DNA from 2 places in the Paenibacillus sp. FSL R7-0163 genome. Region 1 is predicted to be linked to the other one. Evidence: riboswitches for the same ligand, from Rfam matches in the RefSeq annotation. Region 1 holds a riboswitch; the other holds the start of a gene.
What was found. A riboswitch is a leader RNA that binds a small molecule or an ion and turns the genes downstream of it on or off. The one in region 1 is predicted to bind S-adenosylmethionine.
Positions count from the first base shown of each region.

Region 2: linked by a shared signal. The riboswitch ahead of metA (homoserine O-succinyltransferase) and the one ahead of NST45_RS01790 (methionine ABC transporter ATP-binding protein) in region 1 are both predicted to bind S-adenosylmethionine.

Region 1 is NZ_CP150224.1:417,936-423,038, reverse strand. Features, by position in the region: gene NST45_RS01800 (MetQ/NlpA family ABC transporter substrate-binding protein) at 1-845, opposite strand, end outside; gene NST45_RS01795 (methionine ABC transporter permease) at 903-1,562, opposite strand; gene NST45_RS01790 (methionine ABC transporter ATP-binding protein) at 1,562-2,578, opposite strand; SAM riboswitch class I at 2,681-2,816, opposite strand; gene NST45_RS01785 (Cthe_2314 family HEPN domain-containing protein) at 2,919-3,653, opposite strand; gene NST45_RS01780 (COX15/CtaA family protein) at 3,809-4,792, opposite strand; gene NST45_RS01775 (thioredoxin family protein) at 4,895-5,103, opposite strand, start outside.
Region 2 is NZ_CP150224.1:4,224,496-4,229,598, reverse strand. Features, by position in the region: gene NST45_RS18845 (ROK family protein) at 1-331, shown strand, start outside; gene NST45_RS18840 (HRDC domain-containing protein) at 542-1,558, shown strand; gene corA (magnesium/cobalt transporter CorA) at 1,645-2,580, opposite strand; SAM riboswitch class I at 2,978-3,107, shown strand; gene metA (homoserine O-succinyltransferase) at 3,223-4,143, shown strand; gene NST45_RS18825 (PLP-dependent transferase) at 4,180-5,103, shown strand, end outside.

The sequences.
Region 1 (5,103 bases):
CCTTCGTACTTTTCTTCAATGAAAGCTTTAGCTTCTGGAGAATTCAGGGCAGCAACCAGCTTTTTGATGGCTTCGGAATCTTTATTGTCTTGACGGGTTACCAAAATGTTAGCATAAGGGGAATCTACACCCTCGATGAACAGTGCATCTTTAGTTGGCACAAGACCAGCGTCTAGTGCAAAGTTCGTGTTGATCAAAGCAAGGTCTACCTCATCCAGTTGACGTGGGAGCATAGCTGCTTCCAACTCAATGATGTCGAGGTTTTTCTTGTTTTCAGTGATATCTGCTTTCGTTGCAGCAATGTTTGTATCATCTTTCAAGGTAATCAGACCATTTTTTGCAAGTAGGATTAGTGCACGGCCACCGTTAGTAGCATCGTTCGGAATGGCAACTTTTGCACCATCAGCCAACTCATCGATCGATTTGATTTTTTTGGAATAAGCTCCAAAAGGCTCAACGTGAACGGATGCAACGGAGACCAGATCTGTTTTATTATTTTTGTTTTGGTCATCCAGATACGGTTGGTGTTGGAAAAAGTTAGCGTCTAACTCCTTCTCATCAAGCTGCACGTTAGGTTGAATATAGTCAGTAAATTCTTTAATTTCAAGTGTAATTCCATCTTTTTCAAGCAATGGAGCAATAGCCTTCAAAATTTCAGCATGAGGCACAGGTGAGGCACCAATAACCAGTTTCACAGGATCTTTAGTAGGTTCACTTGTTGCTTCTGCATTTGGTGCTGTTGTAGCAGCCGAGCTCCCAGCATTATTAGATGCATTGTTGTTACCGCAAGCCGCAAGCACCGCAACCAGTGTCAGGCTAAAAAATGTAAGTAGTACTTTTTTCATTGTAAATCCCCCTCTAATCTATATTTTGTATTGAATAAGGATATATATGGATGTACCTTATTTCCGTGTGTAATGTTTTACGAGTCGGTCACCGGCCATTTGTAGCAATTGCACCAGTACGACAATAAATATTATAGAAACAATCATAATCTCCGTCTCATAGCGGTGGTAGCCGTAACGAATCGCCAAGTCACCTAATCCGCCACCCCCAACCATACCAGCCATTGCTGTATAGGAGACCAGTGTAACCAGTGTGATCGTAACTCCAGCTAGCAGACCTGGACGAGCTTCTGGCAAAAGAACACGCATAACGATTTGGTTCGTCGATGCTCCCATACCTTGTGCGGCTTCGATGACTCCGCGGTCTACCTCTCTTAACGACGTCTCTACCAAGCGGGCAAAAAACGGAGCTGCACCAATCACCAGAGGTGGAATCGTACCGAGTACACCAATTGAGGTTCCAACAACGGCTTTGCTGAAAGGAATGAGAGCCACCATCAAAATGATAAAGGGTACGGAGCGTAAGATATTTACAAGTAATGATAAGACCGAGTAAGTTACTCTGATTACTATACTATTCGATTTCCCCCATAAATACAATAGAATTCCGAGTGGTAAACCAAGAATAATTGTGAACAATCCGGAAAAAAATATCATTTTTATAGTAGCAACCGTAGCATCCATCATTTCTTGCCAATTTAGATCTGCAAAATTCATTACGAAATCACCTCCACATCAAGGCCTTGAGCAATTAGTCTGGAGATCGTTACAGCAATCGCCTCAGCTGGCCCTTCGAACCGCACAATCATCTGTCCATAAGGCACATCTTTAATCGTTGAGATGGTACCATGTAAGATTGCAAAGCTTACACCCGTATCACGCACGACATCGGATAGTGCCGAGCCGTAAGTTTTTTCTCCGAAAAAAGTAATTTTGACAGCTTGAGAGTTATCCCCGGCAGCAGCATCAAGCGCCACTCGAAGAGGCCCTTCATTCTGTGTCTCACTGCGGATGAAATCGCGTGTAACCTCATGCTGCGGCTTGAGAAATACCTCTGTAACTTTGCCTTGCTCAACAATCCCACCACCATGAATGACCGCGACACGGTCGCAGATGCTCTGGATTACATGCATTTCATGTGTGATCAGCACAATGGTCAAATGGAATCTTTTATTAATATCGAGCAGCAGCTTAAGAATGGAGTCCGTTGTCTGGGGATCAAGCGCAGAAGTGGCCTCGTCACACAGCAGTACATCAGGGTCACTGGCTAGTGCCCGGGCGATGCCGACCCGCTGCTTTTGTCCTCCAGATAACTGAGAAGGATACTTATCTGTATGTTCTTCAAGCCCAACTAGAGCGAGCAGATCTTTCACTTTTGTATCAATAGCTGTTCTAGATGTACCTGCAAGTCGCAGTGGAAAGGCAATATTATCATACACAGTCGCCGAAGAAAGCAAATTGAAATGTTGAAAAATCATCCCAATCTTGCGCCGCTGTTCCTGTAATTGACCTTGGTTAAGGCTAGTTAGTTCAACACCGTCTACCCAGACCTCACCTTCTGTCGGACGTTCCAACAGATTAATGCAACGGATCAATGTACTTTTCCCCGCTCCAGAGTGCCCGATGACTCCGAATATTTCACCTTTCTCGATGGACAGATTCAATCCAGAAAGCGCTGTTGCCGCATTACTCCCTTTTCCATAAACCTTTGTTATCCCTTTTAGATTAATCAACTCTCGTCGCCCCCCCTTTATATTTCACTTATTCTATACAAAAAAACCTCCAACGATCGATGCAGATCGCAAGAGGCTCTGTGGGTTTATTAAGACAATGCCTTCTCATCTGCCAACGACCGCAACCTGCGCCATTGTAGGAATTAGCACCATGACATTTGTACAACGCTTCCCGCGCTGGATACAAATCGGTTGCCGGGCTTCATCGGGCCTATCCCTCCGCCGCTCTCGATAAGATAAAGTTATGAAATTATATTTTTTCTGAAATCGTACATACTTTAATGCAAGCATAAGTATAGTGAGTTTATCGATTTTTGTCAAAAGGAAATATATTGAACGATTACGATTTTATGCTCTTTGCCCTGCTTATTTCCTTACGCAGCTGTTCATTGCTGTAGCTGAATGCCGCGATTAATGTCTTACAGTTCATTTCGAGCGATTGTTTTAAATCCTCAAGATGGCTATCCAGATCCTCGAGCTGAATTTTATCATGCAGACCTTGATGCCGCTGCCACAGATCATCCTGCATTTCAGAATTCATATAATGAATTTCAGCATTTCTGCGCTTGCGTAAATTCTCCAATGGATCGCGGTAGGAGTTCTTGATCTGTTCCAGTTGATCCGCTAATGCAGGATGCACATTCAATAATTGAAGCTGACGCAGCACTGTAAAGTAAGAAAAGTGCGTTTTTAATTTGGATGTTTTGAGATCATAAAAATGATTCAGTACCGTCCCAAGCTTGTCCAGAAGAGAGAAAACCCGGATAAAGCCATCTTTATAAAAATAAACATAACGTGCATAATCGCCCTGTTCCACCGGTGTCATATCATCCATATAACCCGCGATCACTAATTTCCGGTAAAAAGCGGCCGCGAACCAACTTTGCTCCAGTTCATCCAGAGAGGAAATCAGTCCACGTGTCCAAATCTCCAGCTTGCGGTATTCATGGTCATTATCCTCATGGGCACTCATTTCCTTGCGCAGCAATGCTGCAAAAGTGGCCATATTCTCCATCGCATCAGCCAACACACCACTGTTCTTTCGAGGCGGCTCTCCAAGTAATACCCGCAGCATATCCCAGTCCTCCTAAAGTTTTGTTCAGCGTCTGCTTCCATGGACTGCTTCGTACAAAACTCGCGACGTAAGCATCGGCCAATCAGCTCCACGATATACCGATTTCCACTTTATTATTCCGCGGGTGAAGCGCCTCTATCCACGGAGGGAATGTTCTACCAAGGCGGTGGAATCATTGGGTTCGTTACATTTTTTCCAGACACGACACTACCCGCACGATTTAGCTGCCAGACTCTTACACTCATATAACATAAGACACCAAACAAACTGGCAATCAGCAAAATATGAGCCAAAGCGGCAAATATGTACAATCTTTCATTATCTAGGGTGTAAACCACAGCCGCCCCACTAAACACCTGCATCAAGCATAACAGCACTGCAGCTACACCTAGCGCTCTAAGCTCTGGATAATCCTTATGTTTCCAAAATGCTAAATGCCCAAGCAGCGCAGTAAGCATGAATAAGAGCAAAGCCGCAATCCGATGCGTAAAAACAACACCTACACCTCCGGAAAGCTCCGGAACCCATTCTCCATTACAAAGCGGCCAACCCGAACACCCGCCCTGTGAATCCGTATGACTTACAAAGGCTCCAATATACACGACAATATAAGAATAGATGGCAGTAAGACAAGTTAAATTGCGAAAAGCCTTACTTACGGGCTTCTTTTGAGCCTCCAACGTATGATCATATTCGCGCGATTCATGCCATCTCTTGGTTCCAAGAGCCAACATCATAGCGCTCGAAAAGGCGATCAAAGAAAAACCCATATGCAGCGCCATTACAGCAGCAGATTGGGATTTAATTACTGCAAGCGCTCCCATACCACCTTGAACGATGACGAATAATAAAGTCATAAATGCATAGCCCAGCAAATCGCGCCGAGTACGGGCATAACGCCAAAAAGCAAACATCGAGGCAAGTGAGAATAACCCTGCCAAACCGCTAAACAAGCGATGGGTGTATTCAATCATCGAGCCTATAGTATAAGCCGGAATTAATTTCCCATGACAGAGCGGCCATTCATTTCCGCATTCCAAGCCCGATCCAGTCTTCGTCACTACCGCTCCTCCGAGTACAGCGAGGAACATGATAAGGCAAGTAAGATAACTAAGCCATTTCAACTGATTTGTCGTCAAAAATATCACCCGCAGTTTTTAGTAATGAAGAAGCAGCCAGACTTATATTTCAAAAAACCACCGCTTTTGCACAAACAGGCGAAAGCGGTGGTTCCTTAGGAATTACTTTTGAAGGCTTTGATGCACTTGGACCGCTTTATCAAGGAAATTTTCAATCTCTTCACGGGATTTGCGCAATTTATTAACGAATCTAACCAATTCCCGTCCATCCGAATATGCGACGAAGCTTGGAATACCCATAATATTTTGTTCTTGGCTAACATCGCCCACGGCATCAACATCTACCTCAACCAGTGTAAGGCGGTCTGCAT
Region 2 (5,103 bases), 3.1 Mb from region 1:
GGGGATTGGCAAACGCTGGGGACAACCAGCAGGCGAGCTACCTGTTGACCATCCAGCTTGGGATATGGAAGCTCATTATCTTGCACATGCACTTATGAATTACGTGCTGATTCTGTCTCCCGAAAAAATCGTAATGGGCGGTGGGGTCATGAAGCAAAGCCACTTGTTCCCGCTAATCCGTACCAAGCTGCAGGAGCTGCTTAAAGGTTATGTTCAGCATCCAGCGCTCAATACCGATATTGATAATTACGTTGTGCCACCGCAGCTTGGAGATAATGCAGGACTTGCAGGTGCGATTGGACTGGCAACCTTAGCTTTGGCAAGAAACTAGTATAAAAAGATATTGACTGTTAGGAAATATATGGTATTGTAGGATCTAACAGTATAGCATTTAATGAGGGAGCACCTCTTTCACGTTTATCGTGAGAGTGGTGCTTTTTTGCGTTTTCCGAGTCTGACAGTGTGGGATTCACACCAGCGAAGAGTAGCTCAGACCCGGTAGGTATAGTGCTTGCTGAAGACTAGAAAGGCAGGGATGAATATGCAAATTGTATTTATGAATCGCTTATCCAGAATATCTGGGGTGGATCAAGAGGTGTTCGCTCAGCTATGGATTGGAGAGGAAGAAGGAGTGTGGAGCCTGGGCTGGCGTGATTTTTCAGACGGTGAGGAGACGCAGGAGCATTTGTGGTATGCGGGTGGTTCTTGGAATGAAATGCTCTGTGTTTACAGGCATGAGCTGGCGGTGAAGATGGGGGATGGCTATCGGCCGTTGATTGATGGCGTATTTCATGAAGAAGACGGCCTTACTGGGCGCAATCAGGAGCAGCTAAGGCTGCAATATTACAGTGAATATAATGGGAACGAAGCTATTTATGAGGAGTTATGTGCTTGGCGCCGCAGCCGAGCTTCTAGTGAACGGAAAGCCCCTTACATTCTTGCCAGCAATCGTTTGTTACGTTTGATAAGCACTTTCTTGCCGCATACACCAGAGGAGCTGCTGCAGATCCCTGGTGTAGGGGAAGGAAAGGTAGCCCAATATGGCACGGATTGGTTGGCTATAACCTCTACGGCTGCAAGGGAGCATTCCTTTCCTTTGAATTGGGTTCACCAAGAAATTGAGGAGGACTCTTTTGTATCCTGGCTCTATAAACAGAAAGAGGTCAAATATAAGAAACAGCTAGAAAGACTGCGATTACGGCGAATTCTGCTGCAAGGGATCGAGAATGGGTTAGGGTTAGAACAGCTTAAGGTGAACAGTGGAGTGAACCGTCGCGAACTGATTGAAGCGGTAGAGGAGCTGGAAAGAGAAGGTTATTGCGTGGAGAAACTGATCGAGGTAGAACTGAAAAATATGCCGCAGAATGAACAGGAAGCGATATGGAATGCCTATGTAGAGGCAGGAGATCTTTTTCTAAAGCCAGTGCTGCATAAGGTGTATGGGGAGGATTTTTCAGCAGCAGAAGGGCTGGATAGCTATTATGAACGTCTGCGGCTGATCCGCATTCGTTTCCGGCGGGAGCAAGCTCCTAAAGTGGGCGTGGCGACCAGTTTCTAGTAGCTTTTCCTCATATCAAAAAGACGAAGGCTTCCTTACACCATAGGGTTAAAGGGCCTTCGTCTTGCCTATTCGTCCGTTTATTTTCATAGCCATTCTTTCTTGCGGAATACATACAGCATCCCACAGCCTAACGTCAACATTAGACCTATAACGGCAAAATAGCCGTATTTCGTATGCAACTCAGGCATATGATCAAAGTTCATCCCATAGATTCCGGTAATTACGGTCAAAGGCATGAATATCGTTGTAATCGCGGTAAATACTCTCATAATTTCATTGGCGCGGTTGGCGATACTGGATTGGTAGGCCTCACGTAAGTTGCCCATGAGATCGCGGTACGTCTCAAAGGTTTCGGATATTTTAACTGCATTTTCATAAATGTCGCTAAAATACTTCTGCAGCTGATCATCAATCAGACGGAGGTCTTTTTTGTTCAGGGTATTGATAACCTCTTTCTGTGGTCCCAGCATCTTCTTTAACCATAAGATCTCACTTCGCAGACCGATAATCTCACTCAGATGAGATTTCTTGGTATGCATTAGGATATCCTCTTCAAGCTTCTCAATCCGGGCTTCAATTCGGTCACCTACGGAGAAATAATTATCTACGACAAGGTCGATAAGCAGGTAAAGGAATTGGTCTGGTTCGCTAACCTCTTGCTCCCATAACATGGGCTTCAGGATGCGCAGCTCGTGGATCTTTTGTTTCGTTACAGTAATAATATAATGTCTGCCCAAGAATATATTGAGTGCCCGCAGGAAAATTTCCTCATCATCAAAGCGGATGCTGTTTACAACAATAAAGTAATGACTTTCGTATATTTCGATCTTTGGACGTTGATCCTCTTCACTAAGGCAATCCTCAACAGCGAGATCATGCAGGTTGAACAGGGGCTGAAGCAGCTCCAAATCCTCCACATCTGCATCAATCCAATAGAACCCTTCTGTTGGGGGTGTCAATGTTTCATCAATTTCATCAATAGGTGTAAAAACCCCTGCATTCACCAGCCGGATTTTCATCTGATTCCACTCCTTCTATCCCCGGGTCTTCACCAGGGACTGCTAATTAAGCACAGAGAAAAAAATCAGCTTGGCCGGCGTTACAATCAATACAAGAGGCCGAATGACGATTCGAGGGCATGAAGAAGAACTGCTCCCGCCGCCGGCAAGCTGATGATTATCCTGTGTGGTTGCTCATTTTGTACACTTAATTGCGAGCTCGGGTCGCCTTCCATTCTTCTTCTCACCTCTTCTTTTCGTTCAGGTATGAAATACTTGTCTAGTATAACAACGGAGTATGCCTCTTTCAAGCAAATTTATTGTTACTTTAAGGCTACTTCAGCATTGTATGGACTTGACGAAAAGGAGGTTCATGATTTAAAGTAAATTTTAAAGAAATTTAATTGAATACAGCTAAATCTTATCAAGAGCAGGTGGAGGGACTAGCCCTATGAAACCCGGCAACCGGCGTGTGAACGCACGGTGCTAATTCTTGCGGAACTTTGCTGACGACTAAACCCCGTCCAAAAGTTTCTGGCAGATGAGAGAGGCGCATATGACTGTAGATATGACCTTTCTCGTTTTCCGAGAAAGGTCTTTTTATTGTTCAGAAAGCCGCGATGTGACAACATAACCTAAATACAGTTAAGGAGTGGAAAGACAATGCCAATTAAAATTCCCGACAGTTTACCAGCAAAAGAAGTACTATCCGGAGAAAATATTTTTGTGATGGATGATAGTTTGGCTTTCCATCAGGATATCCGTCCACTAAGGATTGCTATTCTGAATCTCATGCCGACTAAAGAAACGACGGAGACTCAATTGCTGCGTTTAATAGGAAATTCACCGCTGCAAGTTGATGTTACCTTGCTGCATCCACGCTCACATACTTCTAAGAATACTTCTGCTGAGCATTTGAGAAGCTTTTACAAAACTTTTGACGAGATCAGCCACCGCCGTTTGGATGGCCTTATTGTTACAGGAGCACCCGTAGAGCAAATGGAGTTTGAGGAAGTATCCTATTGGGAAGAGCTAAAAGAGATTTTTGAATGGAGCAAGGATAATGTGACCTCGACCATGCATATCTGTTGGGCGGCACAGGCAGGGTTGTATCATCATTTTGGTGTTCGTAAAGTGGCATTGCCTGAAAAATGTTTTGGTGTATTCTCCCATACGATTAATCAAAATAACATTAAATTGCTGCGCGGTTTTGACGAGGTATTCCATGTACCGCATTCCCGTCATACCGATGTCTCCCGCGAAGATATTGAGAGCAATCCAGATCTGCAGATTCTGGCAGAATCCGAAGAAGCTGGTATGTATCTAGTAGCTACGACCGACGGCAAACAAATATTTGTGACCGGACATTCCGAGTACGATCCTCTATCCCTGAAATGGGAATATGATCGTGATTTGGAGAGGGGCATGGAGATGGCCTTGCCGAAACACTATTTCCCTAAAGATGATCCAGAACGGACACCTCCTGCAGTGTGGCGTGCACATGCCAACTTATTATTCTCTAATTGGCTCAATTACTATGTATATCAAGAGACACCTTACGATATCGACCCGATTGTTTATTAAGATCAGCGCTACATTATAATTTAGGAGGCATTTATCATGGACGACAAACTTAGGATTGAAAGCAGACTGGCACAAATAGGTTCACAAGAAGATCCGGCTACCGGAGCCATTAATTTTCCTATCTATAATGCTACGGCATTCCGTCACCCGAAGCTTGGGCAGAGCACAGGTTTCGATTATAGCCGTACCAAAAGTCCGACCCGTTCCGTACTGGAGAATGCGGCTGCGGAATTGGAGTCTGGTGATGCAGGTTTTGCCTGTAGCTCTGGGATGGCGGCTATTCAAACCATATTTACCCTGTTTGGGCAAGGCGATCACTTGATCGTTTCGCTGGATCTTTACGGCGGGACCTATCGTTTGTTGGAACGAATTATGTCCAAGTTTGGAATCACTGCTTCCTATGTAGATACGAATGATTTGGATGCGCTTGAGGCTTCCCGTCTTCCAAATACAAAGGCGATATTTATTGAAACGCCAACGAATCCTTTGATGATGGTTACGGATATTGCAGCCGTTGCTACTTGGGCTCGTCATCATGGGCTGCTCACAATTGTAGACAATACACTGCTGACTCCATTTTTCCAGCGTCCTCTGGAATTAGGTGCGGATATTGTAGTCCATAGTGCTACCAAATATTTGGGCGGACACAATGATATACTTGCTGGTCTTATTGTATCTAAAGGGGCTGAATTATCCGCTGAAATAGCGATTCTACATAACTCTATTGGCGCTGTGCTTGGGCCAACAGACAGTTATCAGCTGATGAGAGGCATGAAGACACTGGCTCTGCGTATGGAACGGCACGAGAGTAATGCACTAGCAATTGCCCGCTATCTACAAGAGCACCCGGCGATTGCGGAAGTGTTCCATCCAGGCCTGCCGGATCATCCGGGATATGAAATTCAGAATCGCCAGTCCTCGGGCAATACCGGAATTTTTTCTTTCAAATTAAAAGATGCC